Regions from separate parts of the Flexibacterium corallicola genome, predicted to be linked through region 2. Evidence: predicted binding sites of a transcription regulator. Region 2 holds the regulator's gene; the other holds the start of a gene.
What was found. The regulator HrcA, encoded in region 2, represses chaperone genes, less so after heat shock. The targets are predictions, from matches to a motif close to GTTAGCACTCNCNNNNNGNGAGTGCTAAC.
Positions count from the first base shown of each region.

Region 1: the regulator HrcA is predicted to act here: its motif matches at 6,876-6,904, upstream of groES (co-chaperone GroES).

Region 1 is NZ_JARRCW010000001.1:3,482,313-3,492,182, forward strand. It holds gene ileS (isoleucine--tRNA ligase) at 1-1,410, shown strand, start outside; gene lspA (signal peptidase II) at 1,452-1,952, shown strand; gene P6574_RS15260 (hypothetical protein) at 2,151-2,912, shown strand; gene P6574_RS15265 (M16 family metallopeptidase) at 3,076-4,500, shown strand; gene P6574_RS15270 (M16 family metallopeptidase) at 4,500-5,837, shown strand; gene P6574_RS15275 (hypothetical protein) at 6,093-6,674, shown strand; gene groES (co-chaperone GroES) at 6,997-7,284, shown strand; gene groL (chaperonin GroEL) at 7,343-8,995, shown strand; gene P6574_RS15290 (NAD(P)H-binding protein) at 9,187-9,840, shown strand; gene P6574_RS15295 (hypothetical protein) at 9,853-9,870, opposite strand, start outside.
Region 2 is NZ_JARRCW010000001.1:4,447,634-4,457,503, forward strand. It holds gene hemW (radical SAM family heme chaperone HemW) at 1-801, opposite strand, end outside; gene rdgB (RdgB/HAM1 family non-canonical purine NTP pyrophosphatase) at 811-1,443, opposite strand; gene rph (ribonuclease PH) at 1,448-2,167, opposite strand; gene hrcA (heat-inducible transcriptional repressor HrcA) at 2,385-3,452, shown strand; gene P6574_RS19630 (HesA/MoeB/ThiF family protein) at 3,468-4,274, shown strand; gene P6574_RS19635 (serine hydrolase domain-containing protein) at 4,821-6,065, shown strand; gene P6574_RS19640 (hypothetical protein) at 6,118-6,915, opposite strand; gene polA (DNA polymerase I) at 6,968-9,870, opposite strand, start outside.

The DNA.
Region 1 (9,870 bases), 970 kb from region 2:
GGTGTGCCCATCTCCATTTTCGTCAATAAGGAAAGCGGAGAGGTATTGATTGACGACGCTGTCAACGACCGCATAGTTGAAGCTTTCACCAATGAAGGGGCCGACGCGTGGTTTGAAGACGGTGCTACACAGCGTTTCCTAGGAGAAGCCTACAAGGCTGAAGACTTCGAGAAAGTTGATGACATTCTCGACGTATGGTTTGATTCAGGCACAACACACGCGTTTTGTCTGGAAACTCGCGAAGAACTGTCTCCCAAGCGTAAGGGTATCGGCGGAGATGATTACGTTCTTTACCTTGAAGGTACAGACCAACACCGCGGCTGGTTCCACTCTTCCCTTTTGGAGAGTTGTGGCACGCGTGGCCACGCCCCATACGATGCTGTTGTAACCCATGGCTTTACCATGGACGAGCATGGCCGCAAGATGTCAAAGTCTCTGGGCAACACCGTAGCTCCGCAAGATATCATCAAGCAGTATGGTGCGGATATTCTACGCCTATGGGTTGGGTCCGTTGATTACCTTGACGACCAGCGCATTGGGCCAGAAATTATCAAGACTAACGTAGATGCGTATCGCAAACTGCGTAATACTTTGCGCTTCATGCTTGGAGCTCTGGGCCATTACAAAGGTGAAGAGATTGCTCTTGAAGACATGCCTGAGCTGGAACAGCTCATGCTGCATCGCCTGTCAGAGCTGGATGAAGTTGTTCGTGCAGCTTACAGCTCATTCGACTTCAGGAAAATCTTCTCCACCTTGTTCAACTTCATGACCGTTGAGCTGTCGGCTTTCTACTTCGATGTAAGAAAAGACGCTCTTTACTGTGACCCTCAGTCTTCTGTGAAACGTAAAGCAAGCCTTTATGTGATTGACCAGCTGTTCCGTCATTTGGTCACATGGCTCGCCCCTATCCTGCCATTCTCATCTGAAGAGTGCTGGACATATCGCAATGGCAAGGATAGCCAGTCCGTTCATCTGGAACAGTTTGCTGTTATTCCTGAAAACTGGAAAAACAATGAGCTTGCCCAGAAGTGGGAAAAAATTCGCAGTGTTCGCCGCGTCATCACAGGCGCTTTGGAAATCGAACGCCGGGAAAAGCGAATTGGTTCCTCTTTGGAAGCACATCCAACCGTGTATATCACCAATCAGGACTTGCTGGGTGCTCTTGAAGGGTTGGATTTGGCGGAAATTGCCATCACCAGCCAGATTGCAATTAGTACAGAAGCATCCCCTAATGGTGCCTTTACTCTGGATGAGATTGAAGGCGTGGGCGTCATTCCTGCCCTTGCAGAAGGGCAAAAGTGCGCACGCTCATGGAAGATTCTCCCTGAGGTTGGTAGTGATCCAGAATATCCGGATATTACTTTGCGTGATGCAGCAGCAATGCGGGAACTGGAAAGCGCAGCAAAATAGCTGCGCACTTTCCCACTATTCTGTGCAACAAAGGGAACAGAATGAAAAGCCAATGGACTTGGGGGCGTTATAGCCCCCTTATTGCACTCATCGCCACTATCGGTGCAGCGTTAGACCAGCTGGCGAAGATCTGGGTAGTCCATATCTATGATATGGCAAACAATGTCTTCATTTCCGTGCTGCCAGTATTGGATATTGTTCTGGTCTGGAATCGCGGTGTTTCCTACGGACTTTTCCAGCAAGATCACCCAATTGGACGATGGGCCCTCGCAGTTTTCACCGTTCTGGCTGCAATTGCCATCTGGGTTTGGGGTGTACGAAGCTCCAGCAAACCTTTATCCATATATCTTGGACTAATACTCGCTGGGGCTATCGGAAACGGTATTGATCGTATCTACTACGGGCAAGTGGTGGATTATCTATATTTCCACGTGAACAGCTTTTCATGGTATGTTTTCAACCTTGCCGACGTTTGGATCGTTCTTGGCGCAGCCGGTCTGTTCTGGGACAGTTTATTTTCAAAGAAAAAGAAGAAAACTTAACCTTATTGCTGCCTCAAACGTCAGTATGTAGGGGATTGGGAACTTTTCTAAACACGATTTTGCCAATTGGTGCCTAGTGGTGCTGCGAATCCCAAGGTATGCTAACCAAAACAGTGTTACTTAATTCTAAGGCAAGCTATAAGGTTATTCGTTAAGTGCTGTGCCTCTGCTGCAATTTGCAAAACAAGGAAGTTTAAAGTGCGTAGTCGGATTGGAACTCTTTTGCTGAAAACATCAGCTGCAACAACACTCTGCCTTGCTGTAGCAGGATGTGTAAGCGGAACTGATGGTTTTTCGGATGGTACCGAGAAAACAAAAGCAGAAGGAGACCTGATCGGCTCTGTTCTGACAGTTATTGGCGCTAAAGCCTCCAAAGGCGAGCCTATTAGCTACACCGAACGTGCTCCACTGGTTATGCCATCTGATAGAAAACGCTTACCAACTCCCGATGAGCGCGCTGTTGCTGACCTTGCTGCCAACTGGCCCAAGGACACACGCGATCAGGAAATGGCAGAACTGCGTGAGTTCTTTAAAACAGAAGACGGCAAGCCTCTTACAGCGGCTCAAATGGCCGCAGCACATGAGCTGACAAAGAACCTTCCTAAGCAGCAGAGAAACCGGATCCGCGAGCTTCAAGATGAGCGCATCATGGACGGCAAACCGCTGACACCACGCGAACTCCAGCAAATGAGCCGCGACTTCAAAGCAGCAAAAGCCAAAATTGCTGATGACAAAACGGCATTGTGTGAGCTGACCTCCGATAACGAGGTAGATCTGGCAACTTGTAAGTTGGAGCGCCGCTACCTGACACAGCCTCCACAGGCCTACAACATTCCAGCAGCCGGATATACTGTGAGCGTTTCTCCAGAAGACGACGAGGAAGAGTTCAAGAAAAAACGGAACACCGCTGCAGTTGACGATGGTGCACGGATTGATCTTGAAACAGGCATCCCCCGTTAAACCTTGGGAACTGTTATTTAAAAGTTAGAAGGCTCAAGAATACCAAGCGCGGCACCTACCGCGCTTTTTTCATTTCTACTTCACTATGTGACAAATAATTCATAGTGATCTCATCATTTGATGCCATATAGATAAAGCCCACCTCAACAAAGGATAGTACCGCGTGCGAGCAGCATCTCTTGTAAAAGCTTTGGCATTGGGCCTTTTTCTCAGCTCCCCCGCCTTTGCACTGGAAAAGCCCCCTAGCCCTTCAGAAAATAAGGCTTTCAAACAAATCCAGATTGGTGGAGAGGTTGAAACGAAAACTCTGGACAACGGCATGCAGGTGGTGGTGATTCCCGACCACAGATCCCCTGTGGTTACCCACATGGTCTGGTATAAAGTGGGCGCTGCGGATGAAAAGCCCGGAAAGTCCGGAATAGCCCATTTTCTTGAACACCTTATGTTCAAAGGCACCACAAATACACCAGAAGGAGAGTTCTCCCAAAAGGTATCTCAGGTTGGCGGTCAGGAAAACGCTTTCACATCCTCAGACTATACAGCCTACTATCAGCAGGTTGCCAAAGAACACCTCCCAATGGTTATGCGCTATGAAGCCGACCGAATGGAAAACCTTGTTCTAACAGACAAGCAAGTTCTTCCTGAACGTGATGTGGTGCTTGAAGAACGTGCCATGCGCATTGACAACAGCGCGGCCGCTCAATTGGCCGAAACCTTTAACCAGATGATATTCACAAATCACCCCTATGGTACGCCTGTTGTCGGCTGGGAGGGCGAGATTGCGAACCTCAACAAAGAGGACGCCATCGAGTTTTACAATACCTACTATACACCCAATAATGCTGTACTGGTGGTTGCCGGTGATGTGACGATGGATGAGGTGGCCCCGCTTGCCAAAGCCACCTATGGAAAACTGGAACGCCGCGCTGAGCCAGGGGAACGTATTCGTCCGGAAATCCAAAATGTTCGGGGTGAGCGGGAAGTTACTCTCCTTGATCAGCGGGTCGCGCAACCCTCCCTACAGATGGGCTGGGTTGTTCCCAGTTACACGACTGCCGATAACCGTGAAGCAGAAGCTCTAGACATTTTCGCAGACATTCTTGGTGGCGGCACAAACTCGCGCCTGTACAAGCGGTTGGTTGTTGAAGAGAAACTGGCAACAAGCGCAGGCAGTTGGTACAACTCAACTGCGGTTGACGACAGCCAGCTCAAGGTTTTTGCCACGCCTGCAGATTCAATAGAACTGAGTACTATCGAGAACAAGTTAGAGGCTGCAATTGCAGATATTGCACAAAACGGCGTAACCAATGAAGAAGTCGAGCGTTCCAAACGCTCAATGCTCGCCTCTGCCATATACGCTCAAGACAAGCAGAGCGCACTTGCCCGCTTGTTTGGTGCAACCCTGACCACTGGTGGGACGGTAGAGGATGTTCAAAGCTGGCCCGAAAATATTATGAGTGTTACTCCCAAAATGGTGCAGAGTGTAGCTCAAAAGTACATTCAAGCCCCCGCAGCGAAAGGCTATTTGCTGCCTGCCCCAGCCCCTCAAAAAACCTCGAAGGCCAAACAGGAAGGAAATAACAGCTAATGAAAAAAAATAGCTTATTTCCGTTAGTCTATGCTCAGGCAATTTGCACCTGCGTACTCGCCTTACTTCTGTTCCCGGTCGCTTTCTTGCAAACCGCCAAGGCCTTCGAGATTCAAGAGGTCACCAGTAAGAGCGGCATCAAGGCCTGGTTGGTGGAAAACTACAGCGTGCCCATTATTGCCATGGAGTTTTCTTTTCAAGGCGGCAGCACTCAAGATCCAAAAGAACAACTGGGTTTAACCAACCTCCTTTCGTACACACTGGATGAAGGTGCAGGTGACTTGAATTCCCAGCAATATCAACTCGCATTGGAAGACCTGACCATGTCTGTGGGCTTTAGAGCGGGGAAAGACCGGTTTTACGGTTCCATGCGCACTCTTCAGCCCAATTTAACAGAGGCAGTAGAAATGTTGAGGCTCGCAATCAATGAGCCACGTTTTGACCCGGAACCCGTTGAGAAAATCAAATCTCAAATCATCACTGGCATTAGACGCGCCCAAAAACAACCGGACGCCATTGCCGCCCGAGCACTGAGCCAAATGCTCTTCCCCAATCATCCTTACGGCCAAACGAGCTTGGGAACCGAGGCGAGCGTCTCTACGCTGACAAGCCAGAACCTGCGGGATTTGAAAGCTAAACTTTTTGCTAGGCAAGCTCTGAATATCGGCGTGGTGGGCGCAATCAATGCCGAGCAACTGGCGGAGGCTCTGGACAAAGTCTTTTCCAAACTCCCTGAGAAGGCACTGCTTCAAACAATACCTGACATCATTCCTGTTGAAGGGGAGAAGCAAGAGATCGCCTTCAAAGCTCCTCAATCTACTATCCAGTTTGCCCTACCAGGTCTGGAACGCACTGACCCTACCTTTATTCCAGCCTATGTGATGAACCATATTTTAGGGGGTGGCTCCTTCACTTCTTGGCTGTATGAGGAGGTTCGCGAGGAGCGTGGCCTTGTGTATTCCATCGGCACCTACCTCGTGCCCTATGAGCACTCAGCCCTCCTCATGGGAGCTACCGGTACGCGCAGTGAGAATACAGAAAAAGCCCTTGCTATTATTGAAGAGCAATTGGCACGCATGGGAACTGACGGTCCTACAGAAGAAGAACTCCAGAAAGCAAAAGGCTATATCACAGGGTCCTATGCCCTGAACTTTGACAGTTCCGGTGCAATCGCCCTTCAACTTGTCGGCATTCAAAACGCAGATCTGGGTATCGATTATATTAGTGAACGCAATGACAAGGTGAATGCGGTCACCTTGGATCAAGTTCGCTCAGTGGCATCTGAACTCTTGAAAGATAAAAAACCTTCAATAGTAGTTGTCGGACCGATCAACTAGACAAGCTCTCGACGACCGGCTCCGATAGGAAGGCTCCTATATGAGAGGCCTCCTATTGGAGCAATATCGCCCCTAGGTAGAAACTGCAGAAATTGGTCTTCGCATTTTTTCAAAACCCCCTACTCCATATGCCATAGTGATTTGAAACTATAGATTAATCCAAACTGCGAGCTTTTATTGTCCTCTAAAACTTAAAAGAGTATACCTTTAAAAATGGCAATGAAGAATCACGACTAATTTATCGCGGGGAATGTCATGGAAGAACAAAAGGTTGCTCTGAAAAAGCTAAGGAAATTCACCGCCTTTACAGCATTTTTCCTGTTTGCCAGTCCAGCGATCTCTTATGCTGAGCAACCTTCATCTCTCCCCATCTCTAGTGGGCTGCAAAAAGCCTACACCGCCTATGAAAATGCATGGACCAACGCCCCTTTAGGGTTCTCTGCTGCCAAGTTCATCAAATCTCCAGCTAAAGCCTACGGTATCTATGAGGACCGAGAGCACTCCACTTACCATAATGGCGAGAAGATTATTGTTTATGCCCAGCCAGTTGCCTACAAATTCCAAGAGGAAAACGGTCAGTATTCACTCAAGCTCAACGTAGACTTTGAGGTTCGAAACAAATCCGGCCAAATCATCACATCCAATGAAAATACAGCATCCTTCAAACACTCCGCCTCTGAGAAGTTTTATGAATATCAAACCAGTCTGAGTTTCTCCCTTGAGGGCTTTCACGAGGGAGACTATCTTCTTTTTGTTCGTATGAATGACCTTGTTTCAGGGGATCAGGGCGATTTCGAGCTCCCCTTTTCCATTGTCCCGGCAGCTATTCATGAGTAGCAGAATCACCCTAAAACGGCCTCGGGATCTAGACTAAATTTACCCAGCGCCCCTGCACTCAATCTTACTTATAATTAGTTATATTTGGCATAATCCCCCCTTCAACTCGCCTATCCTTCCTCTGAAATCTCTAGGGATTTAACTTTTTTTACTGGCAGTTCCTTGACAGTTTCATATACCGAAACTACATCAGTTGCGGTCATTGGCACTCTGCCTTTGGGAGTGCTAATGACTGTGGAGTTCGCTTCACAACTCTCAAAGTTTTAACCATTGAGCTCGGCTGCTGCCTATGAGGGGCGCCACGCATGAGAGGATAGCAAATATGGGTTTTCGTCCGCTACACGACCGCGTAGTCGTTCGCCGCATTGAGTCCGAAGCAAAAACTGCTGGTGGCATCATCATTCCAGATACTGCACAGGAAAAGCCACAGGAAGGCGAAATCATCGCTGTTGGTACAGGTGCACGTAAAGACAACGGTGAAATCGTTGCTCTCGACGTCAAAGCTGGTGACCGTGTTCTGTTCGGGAAATGGTCCGGCACTGAAGTTAAGATCGACGGTGAAGACCTGTTGATCATGAAGGAATCCGACATCATGGGTATCCTGGCTTAATTGCAGCCAAGACGCACACGATCCCTTCAATCTACAAGTATCAAAGTGAGACAAAACCATGGCTGCTAAAGAAGTCAAATTCGGTACAGACGCCCGCGATAAAATGCTTAAAGGCGTTGATATCCTCGCAAACGCTGTAAAAGTTACTCTCGGCCCTAAAGGCCGTAACGTTGTTCTGGACAAAGCTTTCGGCGCACCACGCATCACTAAAGATGGCGTTTCTGTTGCGAAAGAAATCGAGCTGGACGACAAGTTCGAAAACATGGGCGCACAGATGGTGCGTGAAGTTGCTTCCAAAACCAACGACATCGCTGGTGACGGTACAACAACTGCAACAGTTCTTGCACAAGCCATCGTTAAAGAAGGCGCAAAGTTCGTTGCAGCTGGCATGAACCCGATGGACCTGAAGCGCGGCGTTGATCTTGCTGCTGCTGCTGCGGTCGCAGACCTGACATCCCGTTCCAAGTCTATTTCTTCTTCTGAAGAAGTTGCACAGGTTGGTACAATCTCTGCAAACGGCGACACACAGATCGGTACTGACATTGCTGAAGCAATGCAGAAAGTCGGCAACGAAGGCGTTATCACTGTTGAAGAAGCTAAGTCTTTGGAAACAGAGCTTGAAGTTGTTGAAGGTATGCAGTTCGACCGCGGTTACCTGTCACCTTACTTCGTGACTAACGCTGAAAAAATGATTGCTGATCTGGAAAAGCCACTTATTCTCCTTCACGAGAAGAAGCTTTCCAACCTGCAGGCAATGCTTCCTTTGCTTGAAAGCGCTGTTCAGTCCTCCCGTCCACTGCTGATCATTGCAGAAGACGTTGAAGGCGAAGCTCTTGCAACTCTCGTTGTGAACAAGCTGCGCGGTGGCCTGAAAATTGCTGCTGTTAAAGCTCCTGGCTTCGGTGATCGTCGTAAAGCAATGCTTGAAGACCTCGCTATCCTGACCGGTGGTACAGTTGTTTCCGAAGATCTCGGCATCAAGCTGGAAAACGTAACTATCGACATGCTCGGCACTGCCGACAAGGTGAACATCTCCAAAGAGAACACCACTATTGTTGACGGTTCTGGCGACAAAGCTCAGATCGAAGCACGTGTTGCTCAGATCAAAGCTCAGATTGAAGAAACTACTTCCGACTACGACCGTGAAAAGCTGCAGGAACGTCTTGCCAAGCTTGCTGGCGGTGTTGCAGTTATCCGCGTTGGCGGTGCAACTGAAGTTGAAGTTAAAGAGAAAAAAGACCGTGTTGACGATGCACTGAACGCAACACGCGCAGCTGTTGAAGAAGGTATCGTACCAGGTGGTGGTACAGCTCTGCTTCGTGCAAAAGCTGCGGTTGCCAAGCTTTCTTCTGAAAACGTTGACATTGAAGCTGGTATCAAGATCGTTCTTCGCGCTCTTGAAGCTCCAATTCGCCAGATCGCTGAAAACTCCGGCGTTGAAGGTTCAATCGTAGTTGGCAAGATCCAGGACAACATTAAAGACGAAACTTTGGGCTTCAATGCGCAGACCGAAGAATACGTCAACATGATTGAAGCAGGTATTGTTGACCCAACTAAGGTTGTACGTACAGCTCTTCAGGACGCAGCATCTGTTGCTGGTCTCTTGATCACAACTGAAGCTATGGTTGCTGAACTGCCTAAGGCAGACGGCCCTGCAATGCCTCCAATGGGCGGCGGCGACATGGGCGGCATGGGCGGTATGGGCTTCTAAGCCACGCTTCCAAACGCTTTTAATCAATCTGGGCACCTTTCGGGGTGCCCTTTTTGTTTGCGGCAGCTGCCTTTTTCTGGAAATTCTGTAGTTTGGAGCGGGTATCACAATTTCCTTGAACCCATTTGCGATTTGCTATCCAATTCCGTAGATCTCTTTAAATAAAATTTAGAATGCTTGGGGCACACTTCATGGAAAAATCGGCATTAGTTTTAGGCTCATCAGGTTTGATCGGTTCCAGCCTGCTCTCCCAATTACTCGAGAATGACCGCTATAGTTCCGTATCCGCCTTGGTACGCAGTGAGATACCTTTAAAGCACCCTAAGCTCAAACAGCATGTGGTCGACTTCTCAAACCCCGCTACATTGTCCTCCCTCGTAAGAGCTGATGATGTTTTTTGTTGTTTGGGAACCACTCAAAAGACAGCAGGATCAAAGGAAGCTTTCTATGCGGTCGACTTTACTCTCATTCACGAACTGGCAAAGCTCGCGAAGGCCAGTAGCGCTGAGCACTTTTTGCTGATTTCCTCAATTGGGGCCAACCCAAAGTCTTCAAGCCTCTACTTGAAAACAAAGGGGCAGCTGGAGCAGGCTATAACTGATCTGAAATTTTCAAAGCTGAGTATATTCAGACCTTCCCTCTTGCTTGGGGAGCGCAAAGAATTTCGCTTCAAGGAAACACTCTCCGCAGCCGTTTTGGGCCCGCTGGAAATATTCATGCAAGGTCCATTGCGCAATTACCGGCCCATCACTGCGAGGCAAGTTGCCAAAGCAATGCAAACCGCTGCCAATAACGGAGTCGGCAAAAACACACTTTACTTGTCCAGCGAGATTGCAAGAATGTAAGTACAGTCGGGTTTACGAATTTACGAAGCC
Region 2 (9,870 bases):
GCCCACATAGTCGCCATAACGCCAATAGACCAGATTATGCTTACATTCCGCACCCGGTACAGCGTGGTTTGAAACTTCATAGGCGGGAAGTCCCCGCTGTGCTGTTATTTCCTGCGTCAGCTCATACAGGTCGGCTGAAGTATCCGCATCCAGCTCTTTCATTTTTCCGGCAGCGTAGAGGCGATGAAACATTGTCCCCTCCTCTATGGTCAGCTGGTACATTGAAAGGTGGTCTGCAGCGAGGTCTATAGCAAGGTTGATTTCATCCTGCCAACCTTGCAGTGTCTGCTCTGGCCGCGCATAAATCAGATCAAACGAGATTCTGGAGAAGGTCTTGCGAGCAATCTCGACAGCTTGTATCGCCTCCGAAACAGTGTGCTGTCGTCCTAATACTTTCAGGTCTTTATCGTTCAAAGCCTGAATGCCAACGGAAAGCCGGTTCACACCAGCAGCGCGGTAACCTGCAAAGCGCGTGGCCTCCACACTTGTAGGATTTGCCTCCATGGAAATTTCGACATCAGTTGCCACGGACCATTCTTTGGAAATGGCTTCAAGAACCGTTTCGACAGTATCAGGTTCCATTAATGAAGGCGTGCCACCACCAAAGAAGATAGACCCAACTGTTCGCCCACGCGTTAGCTGGGCAAAATGTTTCAGTTCCTGAACAAGCGCATTTGCATAGTCGCTCTGCTGAACAGGACGATGGCGCACATGGGAATTAAAGTCGCAATAAGGGCATTTAGCCAAGCAAAAAGGCCAGTGCACATAAATTCCAAAGCCACCATCCGGTTCAGTTACCATCATCAAGCCTTAACTAGATATCGCAGCTTTAAACAGGTCAAACGCTCGCGCCCTATGAGACAAGCTTTCGCCAATGCCCTTCTTTTCTTCCTTGGTCATTTCGCCGAATGTCCGGTCAAAGCCCTCGGGTTGGAACACGGGATCATAGCCAAAGCCTTCCAAACCACGAGGTGGCCAGACGACTTCACCATGAACTTCGCCGCGGTAGTGCTGGGTATGCCCATCAGGCCATGCCAAGCACAGCACCGCCACAAAATGGCCTCCGCGCTGTTCTGGAGTTTGAGCGCCTTTTTCCTGCAGCTTGTCTTCAACAGACTGCATAGCCACGGCAAAATCCTTTTCAGGCCCCGCCCAGCGCGCAGAAAAGATCCCCGGATCACCATCAAGGGCCTTCACGCAAAAGCCGCTATCATCAGCAAGAGCAGGCAAATTGGCAGCACGCGCAGCAGCCAATGCCTTGATGGCAGCATTGGCTTCGAACGTATCCCCATCTTCAACAGGCTCCGGCAAGCCAAGACCTCCAGCAGAGATGACTTCAAAGCCCATAGGCGCCAGAAGGTCCTGTATCTCTTTCAGCTTGCCCTTGTTATGGGTCGCCAAAACAAGGCGGCAAGGCTCCAACTTTCTATGGGACACAGTCAAACTCCTAAAGAACTGTCAGCTTCTGCAGTTCCACAAGCTTGGAAATGCTGTTTTTCGCAAGGCCCATCAACTTCAGGAATTCTTCCTCGGAGAAAGGCTCACCTTCGGCAGTACCCTGAACTTCAACCAGACCGCCTTTTCCAGTCATCACGAAGTTTGCATCCGTATCAGCAGATGAATCTTCGTCATAGTCCAGATCAGCAACAGCTTCACCCTCATAGATACCGCAGGAGATCGCAGCAACATGATCTTTCAAGACTTCGTCAGTCTTAATCATATCACGCGCTTCCATCCACTTGAGACAGTCGTGCAGTGCAACCCAAGCTCCAGTGATAGAGGCTGTACGCGTACCGCCATCCGCCTGAATCACATCACAATCAACAGTAATCTGACGCTCTCCAAGGGCTTTCAGGTCCACAACTGCACGCAGCGAGCGGGCAATAAGGCGCTGGATTTCCAGCGTGCGGCCAGACTGTTTGCCAGAAGAAGCTTCACGGCGCATACGGTCGTGGGTCGAGCGGGGCAACATGCCATATTCGGCGGTCACCCAACCACGGTTTTGTCCACGCAGCCAAGGCGGAACACGCTCTTCAAGGCTGGCAGTGCAAAGCACATGGGTATCACCAAATTTTACAAGGCAGGAGCCTTCAGCATGCTTGGTCACACCACGTTCAAGGGTAACTGGCCGCGTTTCTTCAGGTGCACGCTTGGATGGACGTTTCAAAGTCTTTCTCCATAAATTGGCTTGGCAAAGGTACAAACACAGGAAAATCTTAATGCCTTTTAGACATGTAACACCACAGACGCAAAGGCTCGATCCAATTTTTTACTAGTTGCCCCTTGTTTAATAGGAGATTCAATCACCTTGATGGAATTGCAAAAATGTTGTCGTTCAGATTAATCTACCTATAAGTTGCTCCCAAATAAGGAATTCATAGAGCGTGACCAGTGGCCCACCTTCCGCTCCCGTCAAAAATCTCAACGAGCGTTCTCGGGAAATTTTCCGCAGAATCGTCGAAAATTATTTGATAACCGGAGACCCTCTCGGCTCGAAATCTCTGGCCAGTGGCCTTTCTGCGCCGCTTTCACCGGCTTCCATTCGCAATGTGATGTCCGATCTGGAGAATATGGGGCTTTTATACTCGCCTCATACAAGCGCAGGTAGGCTCCCCACAGAAACAGGCCTGCGGCTTTTCGTGGATGGCCTGTTGGAAATTGGTGACCTGACAAAGGAAGAGCGAGAGCAGATTGCCGTCCAAATCAAGGCATCAGAACGTGAAACATCCTTTGAAAACGTCCTGACTGAAGCAAGCCAAATGCTTTCCGGCTTGAGTCAGGGAGCTGGCGTTGTTCTTGCAACAAAGCAGGATGTCACTCTGCGCCATGTTGAGTTCGTCCGTATTGAACCCCTAAAAGCCCTTGTTGTTCTTGTAAGTGAGGATGGTTCCGTTGAAAACAGGGTTATAGACCTTCCCCCCGGCCTTCCCCAGTCAGCTCTCGTTGAAGCCGGAAATTACCTAACCTCGGTTATTCGCAGTAAAACCCTTACAGAAGCCAAGGCGGAACTGGAAAAGCAACAAAAGGACAACAAAGCTGAGCTTGATAAACTCTCCTCAAAACTGGTGGAACAAGGCATTGCTTTGTGGAGTGGGGAGCAATCACATAAACGGAGCCTCATCGTACGGGGCCGCTCTAACTTGCTTCAAAATGTTGGCGCAGAAGACGATTTAGAGCGTATTCGACTTCTATTTGATGATTTTGAGAACAAAAGTGAACTCATCAAGCTTCTGGAATTGTCTCAGGAAGGAGAAGGCGTTCGTATCTTTATCGGATCAGAAAATAACCTCTTCTCTCTCTCTGGTTCCTCGGTTGTGGTTTCACCATATCGAGACAGCGAGCAGCGCATTCTCGGAGTTCTGGGGGTAATTGGTCCGACACGATTAAACTATGCCCGTGTTATTCCAATGGTGGATTATACTGCACGCCTTATAAGCCGAATTCTCGGATAGTTTGGAGTAACTCTTTTGCAAACCCTCAGCCCTTCCGAACTGGAACGTTATGCCCGCCACATTGTCCTGCGTGATGTGGGGGGCCCCGGACAACAAAAACTCAAAGCCGCACGTGTCCTCGTAATCGGAGCCGGTGGACTGGGTGCGCCTGTTCTACAATATCTGGCCGCCGCTGGTGTGGGTACGCTGGGCATTGTAGACGATGACACAGTTTCACTTTCTAACCTGCAACGCCAAATCATCCACGATACGGATCAACTGGGAGAGCCAAAGGTTGCCAGTGCAGCTGAAGCAATCGCCCGCCTAAATCCCAATGTAAAAGTAGAGCCCTATCCAACACGCATAGCTGGCCAAAACGCTATGGCTCTTATTTCCAACTATGATCTTGTGATTGATGGCTCCGACAACTTCAATACGCGATATCTAGTTTCTGATGCGTGCTATTTCGCAAAGAAGCCACTCGTCACAGGGGCCGTGGGCCAGTTTGATGGCTCTCTGACCCTACTCAAACCCTATGAAGAGAATAAAGAGGGAACACCCAACCCCACTTATCGTTGCCTGTTCCCGCAAAAGCCTCAGGCTGACACCTTACCAACGTGCTCACAGGCAGGAGTATTAGGGGCCTTAACGGGCGTTGTTGGGTCTTTGCAAGCTCTTGAAGCTATAAAAGAAATCGTAGGATTTGGCGAAGGCCTACTGGGGCGTTTGCTTCTCATGGATACAAGCAGCATGCGTTTTAATACCATAAAGTACAAATGGAATGAGAATAACCCGCTTAACGGGAATGACCCAAAAACATGGGAGCAGATGCTAGAAAACTAGCAATCCACCCTTAGAGTCTGTTCAAAAATAAATCCTTGAATGAATGGGTAAATTCGTTTTCGTGTTCTGAAAAAACTTGGAGATCCCGAATAGTATGGACCCCATTCCCCAGTAAGCTTCACTGCCGTAATTTGCTATAATGCAGGAAAGAAAGTGAAAGGGCGAAAGCGCCATATCCTATGACTTGTTTTAAATAGCAAGGTTCACTCTGCGGGTATTCAGGACCGCGGAAGCCTGGCGGGCATCTTCCAAAGAGTTACATCCCGCAACGCTGGATCGTTGAACGCATGTTCGCAAGGCTAGGCTGAAATCGCCGGTTTTCAAAGGATATGGAACGATGGACCGAAACCACAGAGACTTTAATGAGCGTTGCAACGATTAAGCTTATGGTTCGAAGCATTCCTCTATACTTCTATTCTTGAACTGACTCTTATATTTAAAGGGTATATGTTCCCACTAAATCTTAAGTAGGCTTGTGAGAAGAGACTAGCCACTTATCCTCCTAAGGGACATGTGGGCTATGCTTTGTGGGGGGAGGAGAAAGCAATGCGCAAACTGATTAGTTGGACTGCTGCCAGCATACTAACTATTTTAGCTGGAACAGGCCTATATTTCCATGAGGATATTCAAAAGCTGCGAGCGCTCAAAGCCTATGCCAAAGCTTTCACGCCAGAAAATATTGATAACAACATGCGTACACTTCACGCATCTTACCCCAGCAAAGACATAGCCCCCCCCACACAGACCTACAAGCTTCAAGAAGCACTCGGCACAATCGCACTTCCAGAGACATTTATGTATGATGGGAAACCTGTCTCCACACTAGGATACTTGAGCGCTTCACACACAACAGGGTTTGCCGTCTTACAAGGCGATAAACTGCTTTATGAAAGCTACATGCGCGGCAACACCCGTGAATCCAATGCATTGCAAATGTCGGTTTCCAAGTCCATCACATCTGTACTGACCGGCATAGCTGTAGACAAAGGCCTGATCGAAGATGTTGAAGATCAGGTGGTAAAATACGTTCCTGAATTAAAGGGGTCCGCCTATGATGGCGCACGCTTGAAAGATGTTTTGGAAATGTCCTCGGGTATTCGCTGGAATGAGGACTATAAAGATCTGGACTCCGACCTTGTGCAATCCGTCGTGGCCGTTCTCACCGGGTCATTGGATGATTATACCAAACAAGTGGTTAAAGAAAGGGCGCCCGGCACTCAAAACCTTTATGCCTCCATTGATACCTACGTCTTAGGCTGGGTTATCCGAAATGCTACAGGACAAGCCTATGAGGACTGGTTCAATGAGCAGCTCTGGTCAAAACTAGGGGCTGAGGGATCAGCAAAAATTCTGGTGGACACCAAAGGACAGCCGGTGGTCTACGGAGGGTTTAACTTACGTCTGCGCGATATGATACGCTTTGGGAAAATGGTCATGGATGGCGGTGTTAACCACAAGGGAGAGAGGGTTGTCTCGCAAGAGTGGCTCCGCGCTTCCGTTACACCCGACAGTCCTCGTCTGCAGCCGGGCTTCAATAACCCCGACAGCTCATCCCCGCTGGGCTACAAATACCAATGGTGGCTGCCACTGGAATCCGATGGTGGAGACTTCACTGCAATTGGCCTTTACGGACAGTTTATCTATGTAAATCCGGTTCGAAAGGTGGTCATAGTTAAGACCTCAAGCGATCCAACCTATTCGGAAGCAGAAAAAGGTCTGAGGGTGCGGCTACAAACCATCTCCATGATGCAAGCCATCGCAAAGCACCTTGGGGAAGCTCCAGAAAGCTGAATATCTCATTTGGTCGAAGGTGATTGCCCGTTTAACACGCCCACCTCCCTTATCAGTAAGTGGCTGCTTTCTCAGCATACGCTAGTGAGGAATTTGCCATAAAGACCTGAAGGGCTCCTATGAACGTTGGTGTCATTTCCTCTCTGGAACGATCAAGAAATTTCATGATGTCGGTAACATGTACAAATGTGAGGTCAGACAATTCAGAACTCCAGTCAAGAGCTCGAACCTCCTCACACGAAACCCCGATTTCCGCATGAAATGCCAGTTCCGGATGAATATTTGCAAGGTCTTTTATAATAGCAATCAGTTGAATCTCAGTGTGGTTTAACTCGAGCCCCAATTCTTCTCTTACTTCGCGGCGAATACATGAAAAAACATTGGGTCTATTCCTTAATATATCCAATTCTGCATCGAAAAAACCGCCGAAACTAAAGTACTTTCCCGGATTGACCTCCGCGAACTGGGAGCGACGCCCGACTGGAATGTAACCATCCGTTGTCACAGGAATTATGCAGGTTCCAATCGGATTTGCGCGCGGAATTACTTTCTCAGATGAACGTGTAGCGACATATTCTCGGTAGTCAGTCAGCCCTAACTCAAGGACGAGCTGTCCATCCGAGCCCTCATTAAAAGCAGAAAGGCGAAATATACTTGAATTGTAAAGATGACGCCCCTCACTGACTGCAGTCTCTTCCCTGACCCGCCACTCCCTATCAATCGTTTCTGATTGGGAAGCTGAGTACTTCACTCTATTTTTCTCAGTCTCAAACAGTACGGTTACATCTTGTTCAAAGGCCTTACCGGACCAAACTACCTGATATCCACTATTTGGTTGATTTAACAACATACTCTACTGCCCACCAGTTGCGGCGTAAAAACCTACAAAAAGAGGAAAGGCGCTAATGCGCCTCATCCCAGTTGCTTGCTGCTTCCGCTTCCACTTTGAGCGGAACAGAGAGCTGGACGGCGGGTTCTGCCGCTTTTTCCATTATGCTGACAACCAGTTCCTTGGTGGCGTCCACTTGCTCCACAGGCACTTCGAAAATGAGTTCGTCATGCACTTGCAGCAACATTTGAGCATCCAGCTTGGCAGATACCAGAGCATCATCCATACGCACCATAGCGCGGCGGATGATATCCGCTGCAGAGCCCTGAATTGGTGCGTTAATGGCGGCTCGCTCAAAGAATTGGCGCATATTGGGATTTTTGGTATTCACATCAGGATAATGTGCACGACGGCCGAAGATCGTTTCCACATAGCCATTGGCATGAACAAACTTCTTCGTCTCCTCCATGTACTCCTTGATACCGGGGAAGCGCTCAAAATACGTCTTGATGTAATCCCCCGCCTCACCGCGGGAAATATTCAGCTGGTTGGCAAGGCCGAACGCGGAAATACCGTAGATAATACCAAAATTGATAGCCTTTGCCTGACGACGCACCATCGGGTCCATGCCCTCAATAGGCACGCCAAACATTTCAGAGGCAGTCATGGCGTGAATATCCAGCCCTTCAGCAAAGGCTTTCTTAAGCTGCGGAATATCGGCCATGTGGGCGAGAACCCGCAGTTCAATCTGGCTATAATCGGCGGAAATAAGCTTGGTGCCCTGCCCTGCGACAAAGGCTCGTCGGATCTTGCGGCCCTCTTCTGTGCGGATAGGAATATTCTGCACATTAGGCTCGGAAGAGGACAAACGTCCCGTGGTTGTTGCCGCCAGCGAAAACGATGTATGAACTCGTTTCGTTTCCGAATTAATAAAGCTTGGCAGGGCATCGGTATAAGTAGATTTCAGCTTGGAAAGCTGACGCCACTCTACGATTTTACTTGGAAGCTCATGTCCCTCAGCTGCCAGATCATCCAGTACCGAGGCAGAGGTGGACCAAGCACCAGTTTTGGTTTTCTTACCTCCCGGCAGCCCCATTTTGCCAAACAAAATTTCACCCAGTTGCTTTGGGCTGCCAACGTTGAATGTCTCGCCTGCCATCTCGTGGATTTCCGCTTCCAGTGCAGCTGCTTTTTGGGCAAAATCACCGGAAAGACGGGAAAGCATTTGCCGGTCCACACTAATGCCCCGCTTTTCCATACGGGCAAGAGTTTCAACCATAGGGCGTTCAAGACGCTCATAGACGGTTGCCATACCTTCAGCAGCAAGGCGTGGCTTCAAAACCTTCCAGAGACGAAGCGTAACGTCTGCATCTTCCGCAGCATAAGCCGTGGCTTTGTCCAGCGGCACCATATCGAACGTGATTTGAGACTTGCCCGAACCACACACTTCCTTGAAGGCGATTGGCGTATGGTCCAGCCAGCGCTTGGAAAGCTCATCCATTCCATTGCCACCAACACCGGCATCCAAAACATAGGACAGCAGCATGGTATCATCAAACGGAGCCATCTCGATGCCGTAACGCGAAAGTACAACCCAGTCGTACTTCATATTCTGCGCAATTTTGAGAACAGAAGGCGCTTCCAACATGGGCTTCAGGCGCTCCAGAGCGGCCTGCAACGGGATCTGGCCCTCCAGCAGACCACCTCCGCCCAGCAGGTCCCCCTCGCCATCTTTATGGGCAAGCGGAATATAGCAGGCTTTTCCCGGCGCAGTCGCCAAAGATACGCCCACAAGACCGGAGCGCATGGCATCCAGTGCATCTGTTTCCGTATCCACAGATACATAGCCTATTTCAAAGGCTTCTTCTATCCACTTATCAAGTTGTTCAAGACTGGATATTGTTTCGTATACGGAATTATCTACGGGAATATTAGCCTGTTCCAGTCGATTTTTTTCTGCAAGTTTTGAGGCCGTCCAACCTTTATCCTCATCTGTCCCCGCAGTCTCCTCAGCTTGTTCCGTAGCTTTTACAATAGGTTCCCAACCGGTTATTGGCACATCAAGTGGCTCAATATTTGCAAGCTCAGCAGAGGTGTACTCCGCTACTTTACGAGTAAGACTTGTCAGTCCGATTGTCTTCAAGAAACCAATGGCAGTCGGTCCGTGCACATCGCTGCAAGAGAAGTCTTCAACCGGCACTTCCACCGGAACATCTTCTTTCAGCTGCACCAAGCGCTTGGAAACACGGGCCTGCTCAGCAAACTCGATCAGGTTCTCACGGCGCTTCTTTTGCTTGATGGTCTTTGCTTGATCCAGCAGGTTTTCCAGAGTTCCAAACTCGTTAATAAGCAGCGCCGCCGTTTTCAAGCCAATACCGGGAACTCCGGGCACGTTATCAACGCTATCACCAGCCAGAGACTGAACTTCTACAACCTTGTCTGGAGTAACACCAAATTTTTCAAAAACCTCTGGAGCGCTGATCATCTTGTTCTTCATGGTATCCACCATACCGATTTTATCGGTTACAAGCTGCATCAGGTCTTTATCACCGGAAACAATCGTCACCTTTGCTCCCTTGGCCTCTGCGTGGCGGGCATAAGTGGCAATCAGGTCATCTGCTTCATATCCTTGCTGTTCAATAGCTGGCAACCCAAATGCTCGGGTCGCTTCACGGATCAAGCCAAACTGCGGAATGAGGTCTTCCGGTGCTGGTGGCCGGTGAGCTTTATATTCCGGATAGAAGTCATTGCGAAATGTCTTACCCGACTTATCGAAAATCACAGCAAGATGTGTCGCCTTTTCCAATTCCTTGGAAGGCCCGTCAAGGATCAGCTTCCATATCATATTACAGAAACCGGAAACAGCGCCAACGGGCAAGCCATCGGGCTTACGGGTAAGCGGCGGCAGCGCATGATAAGCGCGGAAAATAAAGGTGGAACCATCAACCAAAATAAGATGATCGTTCTCGGTGAGCT